DNA from 2 places in the Paenibacillus sp. P46E genome. Region 2 is predicted to be linked to the other one. Evidence: riboswitches for the same ligand, from Rfam matches in the RefSeq annotation. Region 2 holds a riboswitch; the other holds the start of a gene.
What was found. Region 2 has a riboswitch for glycine ahead of A3849_RS07775 (amino acid permease). Riboswitches for the same ligand answer to the same signal wherever they lie in the genome.
Positions count from the first base shown of each region.

Region 1: linked by a shared signal. The riboswitch ahead of gcvT (glycine cleavage system aminomethyltransferase GcvT) and the one ahead of A3849_RS07775 (amino acid permease) in region 2 are both predicted to bind glycine.

Region 1 is NZ_LVYZ01000033.1:14,845-23,523, forward strand. Features, by position in the region: gene uvrB (excinuclease ABC subunit UvrB) at 1-811, opposite strand, end outside; gene A3849_RS09695 (flagellar motor protein) at 992-1,777, shown strand; gene A3849_RS09700 (flagellar motor protein MotB) at 1,774-2,637, shown strand; gene A3849_RS09705 (hypothetical protein) at 2,709-3,344, shown strand; gene gcvH (glycine cleavage system protein GcvH) at 3,475-3,867, opposite strand; glycine riboswitch at 4,052-4,147, shown strand; gene gcvT (glycine cleavage system aminomethyltransferase GcvT) at 4,333-5,457, shown strand; gene gcvPA (aminomethyl-transferring glycine dehydrogenase subunit GcvPA) at 5,454-6,806, shown strand; gene gcvPB (aminomethyl-transferring glycine dehydrogenase subunit GcvPB) at 6,803-8,263, shown strand; gene A3849_RS09730 (helix-turn-helix transcriptional regulator) at 8,337-8,679, opposite strand, start outside.
Region 2 is NZ_LVYZ01000029.1:122,758-131,436, forward strand. Features, by position in the region: gene A3849_RS07755 (MFS transporter) at 19-1,530, opposite strand; gene A3849_RS07760 (SseB family protein) at 1,729-1,983, opposite strand; gene A3849_RS07765 (hypothetical protein) at 2,003-2,695, opposite strand; gene A3849_RS07770 (SMI1/KNR4 family protein) at 2,695-4,182, opposite strand; gene A3849_RS07775 (amino acid permease) at 4,332-5,717, opposite strand; glycine riboswitch at 5,848-5,927, opposite strand; gene A3849_RS07780 (DUF1569 domain-containing protein) at 6,088-6,540, opposite strand; gene A3849_RS07785 (aldehyde dehydrogenase) at 6,574-8,004, opposite strand; gene A3849_RS07790 (ArsR/SmtB family transcription factor) at 7,995-8,297, opposite strand; partial or broken gene A3849_RS07795 (alpha/beta hydrolase) at 8,449-8,668, opposite strand.

The DNA.
Region 1 (8,679 bases), on a different contig from region 2:
GCTCAATATTAACCAGAGCCACACGCATGGTTTCTTCCTGGGTGACAAAGTGCGATGCCGGGAAAATAGCCACATGGTCGCGTTCCCCGATCAATTCTCCGGTCAATACATCAATTTCAGTAATCCGTTCCACCTCATCACCGAACAGTTCTACACGGATGGCATGCTCGCCTTGTGAAGCCGGGAAGATCTCCACCACATCACCGCGCACGCGAAAAGTGCCCCGCACAAAGTTAATGTCGTTGCGTTGGTACTGGATATCCACGAGCCGGCTCAGAATCTGATTCCGCGGCTTCTCCATACCCACACGCAGCGACAGCAGCAGGCTTCCGTATTCCTGCGGAGAACCGAGGCCGTAAATACAGGAAACACTGGCCACAATGATGACGTCACGCCGTTCGAACAAGGAACTGGTCGCTGAGTGGCGAAGCTTATCAATCTCTTCATTTATGCTGGAATCTTTCTCGATGTAGGTGTCGGAGGAGGGAATGTACGCCTCTGGCTGGTAATAATCGTAGTAACTGACAAAGTAGTCTACAGAATTGCTTGGAAAAAACTCCTTGAACTCACTCGCAAGCTGGGCAGCCAGCGTCTTGTTGTGCGCAATAACCAGCGTGGGCCGGTTCAGCTTGGAAATCATTTGTGCGATGGTAAAGGTCTTCCCTGTACCGGTCGCTCCCAGCAGCGTCTGGTGCTTCTTGCCCTGCCGGATGCCGTCTACTAATTCCTGTATGGCATGAGGCTGATCGCCCTGGGGTGTGTACTCGGACTCCAACTGAAAAGTCTGCGTACTGACGACAATATCATTCATTTGCCCGTCTCCCCTCTATCGTCTAAAATATATAAATATATTATAATTGTGGCCCTGATGATTCTCTCTCCATACGTTCTGAAATATATGGAAGATAAGAATACTTGTTCCCGTTTATTATACAGTGTTGCCCAGATTCATGCAAACCATAATATATAGAAATTTAAGGAGCTTGAACTCATGGATATTACTTCAATTATCGGCTTGCTGGCTGGTCTGGCAGCACTCATCGGCGGCTTTTTCTGGGAAGGCGGAAGCCTGTCCGGCCTGCTGCAGTTAAATGCTGCACTCATCGTATTCGGAGGCACGCTTGCCGCCGTGCTGATCAGCTTCCCGGCCTCCAGACTGCGCTGCGTGCCAGCGGCGGTGCGGGTAGCTTTTGGCAGACATGCGGACACCATGGAAGAACAGGCAGAAGAGCTGATCTCCATGGCCACAGTCACAAGACGCGGCGGTGTGCTGGCCCTGGAGAAAAGAGCCGAAGAGCATCCCGACCCCTTTACCAGTGAAGGACTCATGCTCATTGTTGACGGAACAGACCCCGAGCAGGTCCGGCAGATTCTGGAGCTGGAGATGGATGCTAAAGAGCTCAAATACGAAGGCTATGCCAAAATTTTTGAAGCCGCAGGCGGCTATGCGCCCACCATGGGCATCATCGGTACGGTTATGGGTCTGATCCGCGTGCTCAGCAGTCTTACCGATCCTTCTAACTTGGGAGCTTCCATCGCAGTTGCTTTTACAGCGACTCTATACGGTGTGGCCAGCGCTAATCTAATATTTTTACCCATTGCCTCCAAGATCAAATCCCGCAGCCAAAGTGAGCTGGGTACTATGGAAATGCTTATGGTAGGCATTCTTGCCCTGCAGAACGGGGATCATCCCCAGCTTGTGCGTAAAAAACTCCGTTCCTTCTTGAACCGTTCCGCCAAGGAACACGGCAGCGATATTACCAGAGGTCCCTCATGAGACAGAGAAACCGCAGAAAGCCTCGCACAGATGGACGGGAAAACCGCGACCGTTGGATGATCACCTATGCAGATCTGATTACACTGCTGCTTATTTTCTTCGTGATTTTGTTTGCCATGAGCAGTTTGGATACACATAAGTTCAACATCGTCACGAGCTCTTTATCGGACACTTTTAGAAGCGGAAATCCGGTATTAGATGGTGGAAATGGTGTTCTGGATGGTCAAAAAGGGCTGCAATCCGCAGGAACGGGGAATGGGAAGAACGGGGGGAGCGGAGACAGCTCTGATACAGGTCAGGAGCAGGAAAATGCAGCTACCGGCCCGGCGGCCAGTCCACCCCCTGCCGACCCGGAGCCTTCGGCGCGTGAGCAGGCCTTCCGCGAGCAGGAAGCCAAACTGGCTGCGCTCATGGGCGTCATCACCCAATATGTCAAAGACAACAATCTGGGTGACCAGATCTTTGTGGCGGATAAACCGCAAGGCATTGCGATTACGCTCAGCAACCGTTACTTGTTCGATGTCGGCAGGGCCGAGCTCAAAGCGCCCGCGCTCCCCGCGCTGCGGCAGCTGTCAGGACTATTCCGCGGCATTGGAGCAACAATCAGTATCGAAGGCCATACTGATAATACGCCGGTGTCTGCCGGTTCCCGTTATAACGACAACTGGGAATTATCCGGCGCCCGTGCCCTCTCGGTGCTGCGCTTCTTTTTAGATAAAGAGGGATTGAACCCGGATACGTTTCAATATGCCGGATATGCAGATACCCGTCCAGCAGTGAGCAATTCCACTCCAGAAGGACGGCAGAAAAACCGGCGCGTGGAGATTACGGTGCTGCGGCAACTTCAGGAAGAGGAGTAGCATTACCTTTCAGCTCAGAGTCAGCAGAAGACCAATGAATATACTTGTGCTGGTAAAGGAGACTGAACGCGATGCAGGCCACTGAAGGAGCAACACCTGACCCCACCCGTTTTTCGAGGAATTTGCGGCTTTTCGTATCATTGATGGTTACCGCTTTTTTTCAAATTTTCTTCACCCCGCTGGCTGGTGCTGCCGTCGCAATCCTGATGTTATTCTCGCCATACTCCATTTTCTGGGGGAATAGTACTGCAGCATATAGCGCCAGTGATCTGTTATGGATGGGCGGGAATTTTCTGCTGGCCGGGGGGGCATTTGCCCTGCTCTGGCTCGGGTATTGGTGGATGCTGTATGGGCTGGCAGAAGACCGGCACATCCGTTTGTTCCCCTTGCACGTCCTTTTCGCCTATTTCCCGCTTCTTTTTTTTCTGTACCAGATTGATCCTGGATATGATCCTATGGCGATGATCGTGGGCAATGCCGGGGAGTCGACCTTCATGGTATGCATGGCTATGACTCTTGCGATACTGTTCCCCTTATACTCGTTTGGCGTGTACTATTTCGTGCTAAGGCCTGCGGGACGGCCACGGAAGCGTTACCGTTTCACCCTGCTCTGCATGGTGTTCGCGGTTATTGCGATCGCCCTGCTTCCTGTGTTATGGCACATCGCACCGCTGCTGTATCCCGGGCTTCTCGAATTCCCTAATTAGCGGCAGATTCCAATGTATGAGTACACATGAAAAATCACAAAAAGACAGACCTCACACATTAGTAACACGAATTGTGATGTGAAGGCCTGTCTCTATTTTATATGCCGGAAACTAGTGTCCGCAGGGTATTCTATTCTTCAATTAACTTGCCATAAGCTGCCGCATCCAGCAGTCCGGACGCCACTTCGGCAAACTCCCCAGTGATTTCCAGTTCAAAAATCCATCCGCCGCTGTAAGGCTGATCGTTAATCAGCTCCGGGCTGGCTTCGAGTGCATCGTTGATTCTGGTCACTGTTCCCGATACCGGAGAATAGAGCTCAGATACCGTCTTGACGGATTCGATGCTGCCTACGCTGTCGCCAGCCGAGAGGGCCGCACCCACTTCAGGAAACTCCACGAATACGATATCACCAAGCAAATGCTGGGCATGATCCGTAATTCCGACACGTACTATGCGCCCTTCACCCTGCTGTGCCCATTCATGCTCTTCGCTGTACAACAGGTTGTCTAGCACTTCACTCATTCTTAAGCCGCCTCTTTTCCAAATTTGGAGTTGTAAAATTAGTTATAGACTAAGTTATTGCGCCGCTCAATGTCAATATAACTGACAGGAAAATAAAATTTGTCATCTTTTTGACGTTTTTTTGTTGACAGCGGAGTTGTATACCCGCTTTAATGGAGTCAGTAGAAAACAATACGGTTTGCGAATGATGGCATAGGGAGAGACTGTCTCTGAGAAGACAGCGCCGAAGGAGTAAGCCCGGGAGGGTGAATCTCTCAGGCAAAAGGACCTTTGCCGGACGCATCTCTGGAGAGCTATCTGAAACCTGCCCGGCAGGGATTCAGATCACCAACGGGGAAACCTGCGCGCTGGTCAGCAGGGTAACTCTCAGGTACAAAGGACAGAGCGAAAGGCTTATATGCGGGTTGTGCATATTTGTCTTTTGCCTGTCCTTTTTCGCATGTAATCAGACAAGGGAGTGAGCCGATGGATGCTTTGAAAAGAACACCTTTTTACGACCTTTACTCCGCCTATGCAGAGTCCAGATGTATTGATTTCGGCGGCTGGGAGCTGCCGGTGCAATTCACGGGAATCGTGAAGGAGCATGAGGCGGTCCGCCGGCAGGCCGGACTATTCGATGTATCGCATATGGGCGAATTCATGGTCAGCGGCAACGGCTCGGAAGCCTTTCTGCAGCGGATGACCACGAATGATGTTAGCCGTCTTCAGGATGGCGGTGCGCAGTACACCCTGATGCTCTACCCAAGCGGTGGTGTAGTCGATGATCTGCTGGTCTACCGCCTCGGCGAAGAGCGTTACATGCTGGTCGTCAATGCCTCCAATATCGACAAAGACTTCCAGTGGCTGCAGGAGCATCTCACAGATGAATTCAGCGGCGTGACGCTGAACAATGTCTCCGATGAGACGCTGCTGCTCGCACTGCAAGGCCCTCTGGCTGAGACGATTCTGGCCGAAGTTACCTCAGCTCCCATCGCGGAGCTTGCACCGTTCCATTTCATCGAGCGCGCTGTAGTCTGCGGCGTTGAGGTTCTGCTCTCCCGGACCGGGTATACCGGTGAGGACGGTTTTGAGCTGTATGCACCGCTGGACACAGCAGCTGTGCTGTGGAATGGCCTGCTTGCGGCAGGCGCTCCGCACGGTCTGACTCCCGCCGGACTCGGCGCACGCGATACGCTTCGTTTCGAAGCCAAGCTGCCGCTATATGGTCAGGAGCTGTCGGCGGACATTACACCGCTGGAAGCGGGAGTCCAGTTCTTCGTGAAGCTGGACAAAGCCGATTTCCTAGGCAAGGACGCACTGGTGAAGCAGAAGGAAGCCGGACTGCCCCGCCGCCTCGTGGGCCTGGAAATGATTGACCGCGGGATTCCGCGCTCGCATTATCCGGTCTACGCGGATGGTGTGAAGATCGGGGAGGTCACTACAGGCACACAGTCGCCAACGCTGAAACGCAATTTGGGTCTGGCGCTGCTGGACGCCGCCTATTCGGAGCTTGGAACAGAGGTATACGTGGAGATCCGCGGCAAACAGCTTAAGGCGGCCGTGGTCAAAGCGCCATTTTATAAAAAAAGCCAAGGAGTGAAGCCGCAATGAAGCACCGTTATCTGCCGATGACCGAGCAAGACCGTAACGAGATGATGGAGGCTGTCGGGATTCAATCCGTGGAGGAGCTGTTTGCCGACATCCCGCAGGCTGTCCGTTATCAGGGAACGATGCCGATGTCAGAGGCACTTGATGAATACGCACTGCTGCGCCATATGAAAGAGCTGTCTGACCGCAATGCCAGCTTCGACACCCATGCCAGCTTCCTCGGTGCAGGGCTCTATGACCATCATATCCCCGTTGTCATTAACCATGTGATTTCCCGCTCGGAATTCTATACCGCCTATACCCCTTACCAGCCGGAGATCAGCCAAGGCGAGCTGCAGGCGATCTTCGAATTCCAGTCCTATATCTGCGAGCTAACCGGCATGAAAGTAGCGAATGCCAGCATGTATGACGGTGCGACCGCCTTCTCGGAAGCTGCGGTGCTTGCCGCCGGTGCGACAAAACGCAAAAAGCTGATCGTCTCCCGCACCGTTCACCCCGAAGCACGCCAGGTACTGCGTACCTCAGCGGGTGCATGGGGCCTGGATGTTGTGGAGATTGACTACGCAAACGGAGTAACGGATCAGGCCAAGCTAGCCGCCGCAATTGACGGTGACACAGCCGCCGTACTGGTACAGTCACCGAACTTCTTCGGCGCCATTGAGGACCTTGGTGCGATGGAGCCGCTGATCCATGCCGTGAAGGGCCTGCTCGTGGTCAGTGCCAATCCGCTGGCACTCGGCATTCTCGAAACACCGGGCAAGCTTGGCGCCGACATTGTAGTCGGTGACGCCCAGCCGCTAGGCATTCCGGCTTCACTCGGTGGTCCAACCTGCGGCTTCTTCGCCGTAGCCGAGCCCCTCATGCGCCGCATGCCGGGCCGGATCGTCGGCCAGACCATTGACCGTAACGGCAAACGCGGTTTCGTGCTGACACTGCAGGCACGCGAGCAGCATATCCGCCGCGAAAAAGCGACTTCCAACATCTGCTCCAACCAGGCGCTGCTCGCACTATGCGCTTCCGTCTACCTGTCCGTCATGGGCAAAGAAGGCATGCGCGAGGTTGGGGAGCTCAACATCCGCAAAAGCCATTATGCAGCCGGCAAGCTTGGCGAATTAACTGGCGCAGCCCCAGCGTTCACGGCACCGTTCTTCAATGAATTTGTTCTGAAACTGCCGGAAGGCTCCAGCGTCAGCGAGATTAATTCCAGGCTATTGAAGGAAGGCTACCTCGGCGGCTATGATCTGGGCCGGGATTATCCTGAATTGAACGGACATATGCTGGTTGCCGTCACCGAGAAAAGAAGCAAAACGGAAATTGACCAATTCAAAGTGGCACTGGAGGGTTGTATATGAAACCGGAACAAAGTCTGATCTTTGAGCTTAGCCGTCCCGGCCGCACGGCCTATTCCCTGCCCGTGTGCGATGTTCCGCAGGAAGAGAGCATCGATGCCCTGATTCCCGCCGGACTGCTGAGAAGCGAGCCGGTAGTCTTGCCGGAAGTATCGGAAGTGGATGTCATCCGCCACTATACCGCACTGTCCCGCCGCAACTTCGGCGTGGATAACGGCTTTTATCCGCTCGGCTCCTGTACCATGAAATACAATCCGAAGATTAACGAAGACGTTGCCCGTTTCACGGGACTGGCCAAGATTCACCCTTACCAGCCGGAAGAGAGCATTCAGGGTGCCCTTGAACTGATGCATACTCTGCAAAAGGATCTGGCTGCCCTGACCGGCATGGATGCCGTGTCTCTGCAGCCAGCCGCTGGTGCCCATGGTGAATGGACCGGCCTGATGATGATCCGCGCCTACCATGAGAGCCGCGGCGAGACCCGCTCCAAGGTCATCGTGCCCGATTCCTCGCACGGCACCAACCCGGCCAGCGCCTCTGCAGCCGGCCTGGAAACGGTAACGATCCCATCCAACGATAAGGGGATGGTTGACCTTGAGGCTCTGAAAGCGGCTATCGGCAGCGATACCGCAGCCCTGATGCTGACCAACCCGAGTACACTCGGATTGTTCGAGACGCAAATCATTGAAATCGCTCAGATCGTACACGAAGCAGGCGGCCTGCTCTATTACGACGGAGCGAACTCCAATGCAATTATGGGCATTACCCGCCCCGGCGATATGGGCTTCGACGTCGTGCATTTGAATCTGCACAAGACGATGAGCACCCCGCACGGCGGCGGCGGTCCGGGAGCAGGACCGGTCGGTGTAAAAGCGAAGCTGATTCCGTTCCTGCCACAGCCGACGGTGATCCAAAACGCAGACAGCAGCTACTCGCTGAACTACGGCGGTCCGGAATCGATCGGACGCGTCAAAGCCTTTTACGGCAACTTCGGTATTCTGGTCCGTGCCTACGCCTATATCCGCACCTACGGACCGGACGGCTTGCGTGAAGTTTCTGAGAATGCCGTGCTGAACGCTAACTATATGATGCACCGGCTCGCGCCGTATTTTGAAATCCCGTATCCGGGTATTTGCAAGCATGAGTTTGTCATGTCCGGCCGGAATCTCAAGCAGTACGGGGTACGGACATTGGATGTAGCCAAGCGGTTACTCGACTTCGGCTACCACCCGCCAACCGTATATTTCCCGCTGACGGTAGAGGAATGCATGATGATCGAGCCAACCGAAACCGAAAGCAAGGAAACGCTCGACGGGTTCATCGAGACGATGATCCAAATCGTCAAAGAAGCCCAGGAAACACCGGAAATCGTGATCAATGCTCCGCATACTACGGAGATCAGCCGTCTCGACGAGACACAGGCTGCGCGCAAGCCGGTACTGAATTGTTCCTGCGGTTAACAAACTTATTTAGTTAATTAAAGGAGCCCATTTTTCACTATGGGCTCCTTTTTGAACAAGAAATAAATGCCTTTTATATAAGAAGTTTTGGGTTGTTTTCGAAATTAGGTGAAAGCTTCTTAATGAACTGCCAACGGTCAGTTACATTCATTTTATTATATATGCTCTTAATTACATTTCTCACTGTACCTTCACTAATCCCTAAACCGTTGGAAATAAATAATGCACTTTTTTCTGATAACCACATTTGAGCTACGTCTTTTTCTCGTCTGGTCAAGCTATATTCATCGAAACTCATTTCCAGCTTAAGAAACTGTAACTCGGGGTTAGTCCACATCCACTTATCGCTTACATTTTCTGCTATCTGCCTCATTAATGGGACAGCCAATTCGATTTGCTGCCCCTTATTAAAAGAG
Region 2 (8,679 bases):
CACTCCCCAACATTTTAATTACTTCATATCCGAAGATGCATTTCCGTTTCTATCTATACGAACTTTCAAGAAGGATAGAGTTAATACGATACCAAGCGCCGCCACACCGCCACACATCCATAGTGTAACTCCCATTCCGTGAACGAATGCTGAGCGAACGGAATGAAGCAGATTTGTTGAATTCATTTGGTGGGCATATGTTGTACCTGCCGATACGTTTCGCTGAACTACTTCTGCAATGTCACTTGACAATCCGTCCAAATCCAGTTTATCACGATAACCCTTGCTAAGTAAGGTACCCAGAATAGCCACCCCCATTGTACCCCCGACTTGGCGCAATGACATAATGAGTGCCGAGCCTACACCACTCCGTTCAGCAGAGAGTACAGACATAGCCTCGTCCATAGCTGCAGGTAGTGCAAACCCAATTCCAAAACCAACAACCGTTATCCATACCGAAGTATAACCGTATCCGCTGCCCAAACTGGTATAAGCACCAAGAACAACACCAATACCAAGTACCAAGAAACCAAGTGCAATGGTTATCCTGGTACCAAACCGTGACTGAAGCCAGTCAGAAATTTGCGAACCAACTAAGAGACCTCCCACCAGTGGCAGTAACCTTAGACCCGCGCTTTGTGCATCGGCCCCTTGGACGGCTTGAAAATATTGAGGCGTTACAAACAACATACCGAACATCATAAATGAAACAAGCGTAGCCAATATTGTCCCCCAGGTGAAGCTGGCCGAACGGAACAACGAGAGATCAATCAGCGGATGACGGATACGCTTCTCCCAGAGTATAAAAGCAAACAACAACAGCATGCCAATAACAATCGTAGCTAATGCTGTCGGGTTCCCCCATCCCTTTTCTCCTACTTCAATAACACCGTAGGTTATACCGACTAATCCAAGGCTTGAGGTTAATACACCAATGTGATCTACCTTCTGAATTCCAGAACCCCGGGATTCAGACAATAATATGGAAACTGCAAACAGTGCAATAAGAATAAGCGGAATATTAATAAGAAACACTGACCCCCACCTGTAGTTGTTAAGCAGCCATCCGCCAACAATAGGTCCTAGTGGAATTCCAAATGCGTTAGCCATCATCCACACCGCTATTGCCTTAGGACGTTCCTTTTCAGTGAACAATATAGGAATAATCGCCATCGATAAAGGCACCAGTAGAGCAGCCCCAAGACCAAGAACAGCGCGTGCAGCGATAAGTTCCCCTGCTGAGTCTGAGTAGGCGCATGCCACCGAGGCCGTTCCAAATACAATCAGCCCGATGATAAGCATCTTTTTCCGGCCTAAACGGTCACCTAGTAGTCCCGCAGGAAGAAGTAACGCAGCAAAGACAAGATTGTACGCATCGGCAAACCATTGAAGTTCCCGGTTGGATGCGTGCAAATCCGTAGCTAGAATAGGCAAAGCCAGATTGAGAATGGTCATGTCCAGACCCACTGCAAGTATGCCGATGGCAAGTGCACTCAGTACCCACCATCTTCGATTTTCTTGAAGATTCATTATCGTTTCTCCTTTCAAAATGAGGTAATAGCCGCCCCTCTTATTTTGACATTTTATTTAATTTGATACTATATCTCATTTGAAACTATATTCCATTTAAATCTAACCGTCAACAAATAAAAAGCCGCATCCGGTAGAATACCAGAAGCAGCTTAAAGCCGAGGTTCTTTTTTTCAGCATTTCTTTGTCCTTTTTCCTCTACAACCTCTTATATTCGGCGATCATGCGCTTATTCTTGTCGTCCAACCGGAAACCGATCCCCCGGAAATTAATGACAGCTCCGCTCATGTTCTCCGATAGGGTCACAATATCCTCGTAGGTAGCGATATTGCCGCCCCATACTGTTTTATCATATCCTTTTTCAAACTCAAGCCAATCTGTGAATACCGGCAACCAAGGTTCTTCCCCCTCCACGCCAAGGGAGGCAAATTGAATGTACGTTCCTTGCTTCAACGTCTTCAGGCCCTGTTCATCAGGGGGGGGACGGTTCTTCTTCCGTAAGCTGCATCGGCACCAAAAACTTCGCCTGGACGAGTTCATCCAGCATCCGGGCTTCTGCCACCTGAAGATACTGATTCTTGCCTTCATACTGCTGCCGGGAATACATGGCCTGAAAAAAACAAAGCATCGCATGCTGCAGCTCCGGATTGCTCAGAGGAATATGGATCTCCGGCGTTCCGCTCCAATCGGGCGGCGGCAATAGATCGTCTCTGCTGATCACGAGCGTGTTTTGCCCGTTATCAATGAGAAGGTTGCGGATGCCAAGGAGATGAAGCTCAGCGAGTATCATGGGGATTTTCTCCCGGCTGATCTTTCTCATTTCCAGCTCAATGAACTGCTGCAGGTAATAATCCGCCGCATCTGCTGAGAATGCTTCCTCAGAGAACACCCATACCTGGTCATTACCGTCGATGTATGGATAATTCGTATGGACATCGTACGCCATAAATAATGTTCCGGCATTTAAGATTGTTTGTTTCAATGAATCCAAGAGCATCTTTGCATCAAAGTGTTCCGTCTCAACAGCTTCGCTTTCCTTAGAATACCGGGCAGATTGAATCATAGTGATCAGGTCCTGAATCGTAAGTCCGCTGCTTGCCTCCATGGTCATTGGATAAATAAATAGAACTTCTCCTGCTGCCTTATCTTTCTGTTCCTCGCTCATCACCAACTCACCTGCCATCCGTAGGACTGAAGGTTGAAATATTTATTGAACTCAGCGACTACGGAGTTTGCATGTTCCTCTGATGTTGCCTGAAATATTGTGATGCCGGTTATACTACACCCGGAAATCTCCTCCAATCCGCTAAATCTTGATGCATCTACTCCAATATCCCGAAGACTCGTACAATTTTTGAATAGGGTTAAATCGCCAACCGGATAAGTGAACTCCTGTAATTTCTGCAATTCTCCTAGAACGGGTATATTCGATTCATCCTTTGCACAACTATCCGTTTTAAAAGTTGTTAAATTCCTTAGGTCTTTTAAAAACGCTAAGTCAGGTATTGTCACTTTTTTGAGTTCCAGTTTTTTCAACTTCCTAAGGTTTGAAATATAGCTCAAATCGCCAACTTCTAGTTCTTCTAAGCTTAATTCCGTCAAGTTTACTAAGGCTCCTATTGCTTTGCTGTCCATTGAGTCCATTTTATATAATCTGAGATTTTTTAATTTTTTTATATCCTTCAGTTTATATATGTCCGTTAATGATAGTCTGGTGAATGTTAGTTGCCGTAACTCTTCTAAGTATACTAGGTACTCCAAATCAGACTCTTTAAAGGATTGCCCCCCTATTACAAGCTCTGTTAATCCAGGCAACTGTCTGAGTACATCGTAATTTGCAATTTCATCGGCATGTATAATAAGTTCCTTAAGATTAGGCATACGGGTCAGAATATCCAAGGATACTACTCCGTGTTTTCTCGCCAGATCAGACCGAATAAAGACCATTCTCTGTTTATTCAATGTTTCTGCAGAAATAAAACCGCCTTCATGATCATCTTCAAAATACTCGGCCCAAAATCCGCTGACTGGGATAACGCTGTTTTTTTCTGTTTCCATTGTAGTCAACGCCAGCACATCATCAAACAGATGTCCATGCTTCCGGTGAATAAGGATCACTTCCTCCTCGTCTATGGCATTGATTTCACCATTGCTGAAGCCTGATTCGATAAATTCAAAGAAATGCCCCAAGCTCTCTGAAATAACATAGGAAATATTCGAATTGCGGTCTAATGTAATGATTTGACCATAACTTCCCTTTACTCCGGGTTCCAGATCCATTACAAGGAACGACCCTCCTCCATCTTCAGCAAAAGGGACCCATCCCTTTCTATATTCCCCTTCTTTCACTGTATCCGGTTTGCCGGAAATAATATCACAGCCTGAATTCTGACGCCTTCTCCAGGTAGCCGTTACCGATTGTAGGGTCATCCAGCTAAAACCAGCCATAACTCCAAACACCTGATCTCCTTCTCCATTATGTTTCATGTATAATTGTCTGAAATCATCTGGAAATCTGCAATTCATCATTCTCTCTGCTTGGTTGATTTCTGCTTCCTCAGCTGCTGGATTCAGTAAATCCCCAATATCTGGTATGTTCGATTTTAAAATCTCAATCAGGCGAGACTCGCTTTTTTCATTAAACAATGTCATATAGTATCCTCCATTTCGCGGATTCAGAACCTCTCTAGAACAGTATACAATCTTTTTAGAATGGAGGGCTCTTCCACATTAATGGGGAGTTGTCTTGATCAAAGCAGCCCCCAAAACCACTGAATGGTGGAATTGAGGGCTGCTTTGATTTATTGAATTGTCGGTTCTGCATTGATTATTTTGTTGTCCTGCTCCCTCTTCCTGCTATTTACCGAATACAAAACATATAACAGAATGAACCATAGAGGCGTAAACAATAATGCCGGACGTGTTTCTCTAGCGATCAGCATTATAATGAGTATGGCAGCAAATAAAGCGAGGACCACAATATTAACCGCCGGCGTTAACGGTGCTTTGAATTTGGATTTCAAATGTAATTCTGGCCGGGTCTTCTTATATTTGATGTGACATACGAGAACAACACCCCACACCCAGATAAAACAAATGGCACTTATGGTGGTTACGATTCCAAAGGCCTGCTCCGGAATGAGCTTGCTCAGAAGAGCACCGGCAGATATGACCAGCGTAGAAATGAATAACGAGTTTCCGGGTACATGATTTTTATTCAGTTTGGCAAAATGAACGGAGGCTTGATTCTTCCGGCTCAAATTATAAAGAATCCGGCTTGTCGAGAACATCCCGCTGTTGCATGCAGAAGCGGCTGAAGTTAATACGACGAAATTGATAATCCCTGCGGCGATTGGAATCCCTACTAGACTAAAGGTTTTTACAAAAGGGCTTTCTGCCGGACTGAGTTCCGTCCATGGATTAATGCACAGCAGGACGAACAACGCGCCAACGTAGAAGAAGAGAATCCGCAGAGGTATTTTGTTGATCGCAGATGGGATGTTTTTCTCCGGATTCGCGGTTTCCGCTGCCGACACCCCCACTAATTCCACACCGACATATGCAAACACCACCATTTGGAAGGAAAATAAAAAACCTTTTACACCGTTCGGAAACACGCCTCCGTGTTCCCAAAGATTCCGGACTGTTACCGATCCTGCATCCGTCTTGAGCCCCATAATCAGGAAAATGATACCTATGCCGATTAAAGCAAGAATCGTGATGACTTTGATTAGAGCAAACCAGAATTCGAGTTCACCGAAGTTTTTGACAGTCAGTAAGTTGAGTCCTAACAAAATAATCAGGCAGACGACAGCAGGTACCCAATGCGGAATATTAAACCAATACTGCACATATACGCCTACTGCAATCACATCAGCCATAGCCGTCATGATCCAGCAGAACCAATAGGTCCAACCCGTGATGAATGCCATCCGGGGCCCAAGATAGTCTTCGGCAATATCTGTAAATGACTGGTATCCCGCATTAGACAACAGAAGCTCTCCCAGCGCTCTCATCACGAAAAACACAGCGATGCCCACGATTAGATAGGTAATCATGATGGAGGGCCCCGCCTGCTGAATCGCCTTGCCCGATCCCAGGAATAATCCTGTACCAATAGTGCCTCCGATGGCAATCAGTTGAACATGCCGGTTGGCCAGCTCTCTTTTTAATTCTGTTTGCGCCATTCCTAGTTCCCCCTTATGAATACTATGTATTGATGCCAATAAAAAAAGAGACTGGATGTCATCCAATCTCCCGGGTTATAAGAATATGAAAAAATACCTGTCCTGCTGCTGTCAGCATGACAAATACATTCCGTACTCTTCTGTCCTTTTGCCTGAGATTGTGAACCCTTCGGCGCCACGGAATTCCGTGGTCTCTCCAGAAGCTGCTCCTGCTATAGTGTGATCCATAGCAATCATAGCTTGCGAATTATGAAGTTAATGTACCTGCGTTTCTGATATTCTAACATATTACTTGCAATGGGAGTATCAGATCAGTGATAAAAGTCTCAGACCAATTACTTCCAGATATTTTTGGCATTCAATCACTGGCTTAGCTTGCGAACTGCACCTCGGAGAAATGATCTGTAACGTGCATGGTGAAATACCGGTCATACTCCTCCTTGCTTAGATCTCCAAAGATCAAGTGGGGAGCTAACTTCCCTTCGTATGCTTGAAAGGTATCAATTGCTTTGAGGAGAAGTCCGATTCCCTCTTTGACGGTTCCCTGTTTTTCAAGCTTGGACGCACCTGGTACATGTGCCGTCAAATCATGCTTCATATGGCCCTGCTTCAAAAATTTCCGGATCACGATGCGGCCGATGGTTTGTCTCACAATTCTGGGCTTCAGCTGCGGATAACCTGTCATAGAATATTCAATGGTCTGAGCGCAATGGGCAAGAATCTCATAGAGCGGCCACTGCTTGGTTGGGATAACGTCGTACCCCTCCATGATCAGCAGTTCTTTCTTCACATCATCCAGTGATGCAAATTGTACATTATTCATCTTGTTCACCTCCTGATCGTCGTTTCTCATGTATTAACGCATAATCTTTCTGACCCACTTGACCTTGTCGCCATAAGGCGGAAATAAGAAAGGGATATCCAGCCTCGTGCTTTTGGTGAGGACGCTTTTGGTATGAGAGAACAGCTCGAAGCTGTATTTCCCGTGATATGCACCGATCCCCGCGTTTCCTACTCCCCCAAATGGCAGGTGGTGATTGGCAACATGGCTGATCGTATCATTCACGCACCCGCCGCCGAAGGAGACGCGTGAGAGTACTTCCTCCTCGACCTGACGTTGTCCGGTAAACAAGTACAGTGCCAACGGTTTGGGACGGGCATTCACCATTTCAATCGCCTCCTCCACTAGACGGAAGCCCATAATAGGCAAAATCGGCCCAAAGAGTTCATCCTGCATCGCAGGGTCCGACCAAGAGGTTGCCGCAAGCAGTGTTGGCTCAATGTAGAGCTCATCTCTGAGCATTTTCCCGCCCGAAAGCACGCTATTCGGTCCCGCTTCCAGAATTGCGGCCAAGCGGTCGAATTGTCGTTCATTGACGATTCGGCCATAATCCGGACTTACTCTGGCGTCCGGTCCGAAGAACCCTGTCAGCACCGTCTTCATCCGGGCAATCAATTCCTCCCGAATCTCTTCATGGGCAAGTACATAGTCCGGGGCAATACATGTCTGCCCCGCGTTCATCATCTTCCCCCAAATAATCCGTTTGGCCGCAACGTCAAGGTTCGCAGTCCGCTCCACGATAGCCGGACTTTTGCCCCCAAGCTCAAGCGTGACGGGCACAAGGTGATCTGCAGCAGCTTTCATGACGATCTTGCCGACCGGTACGCTTCCCGTAAAAAAGATATAATCAAAGGGAGCGTGAATCAGCGCCGAGGTGGTCTCCTTCTCCCCTTCAATCACTCTGATATACGTCTCGGCAAAGGTTTCGGCGATCAGTTTCTTAACGGCAGCAGTAACTGCAGGAGTATTCTCGGAGGGTTTTAAGACCGCGCTGTTCCCTGCCGCAATGGCTCCGATCAGCGGTTCAATCAGCAGCTGGAACGGATAATTATAGGGTCCGATGATAAGAACAGTTCCGTAGGGCTCTCTATACTGGTAACTCTTAGATACAGCAAGATAGAAGGGAGTTCTTACCCTTTGCGGCTTCATCCACCGCTTCAAGTGCTTGCTCATGTAGCGGATGCTGTCCAGCGTATAACCAATCTCTGTCGAATAAGCCTCAAATTCACTTTTGTGCAGGTCCTGATATAATGCCGCCAGTAACAGCTGCTCGTTCCGTTTGATCGCATCCGACAGCTTCCCCAGCTGCTCCAGACGAAACTCCACGCTTCGTGTATAACCGCTATGAAATTTCTCGCGATGCTCCTGCAGGATTTCATTGACCTGCTCTGAGTTCCACTGCTTCATATTCCTTCTCCTCTTTCTATGAAATGGGCCTAGAGACAATCCCGCTCTAAGGCAGCTAGAAGCCTTCTTAACAACTCTACCGATTCCTGCATGGACAACTCATAATATCGCTGGGTTCCCACTTGCTCGACTTTGATGACTCCCGCATTTTTGAGCAATTTCAGATGATGGGAAACTGCCGGCCGTGACAAGGACAACTTCCCGGTAATTTCATTGACCGTCATCCTGCCATCCTCCGATAGATGGAGCAGAATATCCTGACGGTGCGGATCACTTAATACTTGAAGAATTGGAAGGCTTTCGCGAAAAATCTGCAACGCCTGCTTTCCCATGCTGGTGCCTCCCCGTTTATGTAGTTTAAATGTTTAAACATTTAAACCAATGGTATGGACTCATATTATACTTTTCTTGTTCAATAATCAAGTGCGGCTCCGGATGACGTATATTAGAAGCTGCAACCTTTCACATGGAACGTTCTCCAGTCTCAAGGTCCACACAGAAATCGGTGCAGCTAAAATCAAGCGTGCCTTTCGGCGAAGCAAAAGCCGCAATAACGCGATTGTATAAACGGAACGCTTCGTTTACCAAGTCCGTTCTTTCCCCCAGTGGCGAAGAAATTGGTTATAAATTCATCCAAGAACGCTAGACGATCCGCCTTTACCCCGTCTTGAAACCCTTGAATAGCGGCATCGTCGAATCCCCCGTATAGTTAAT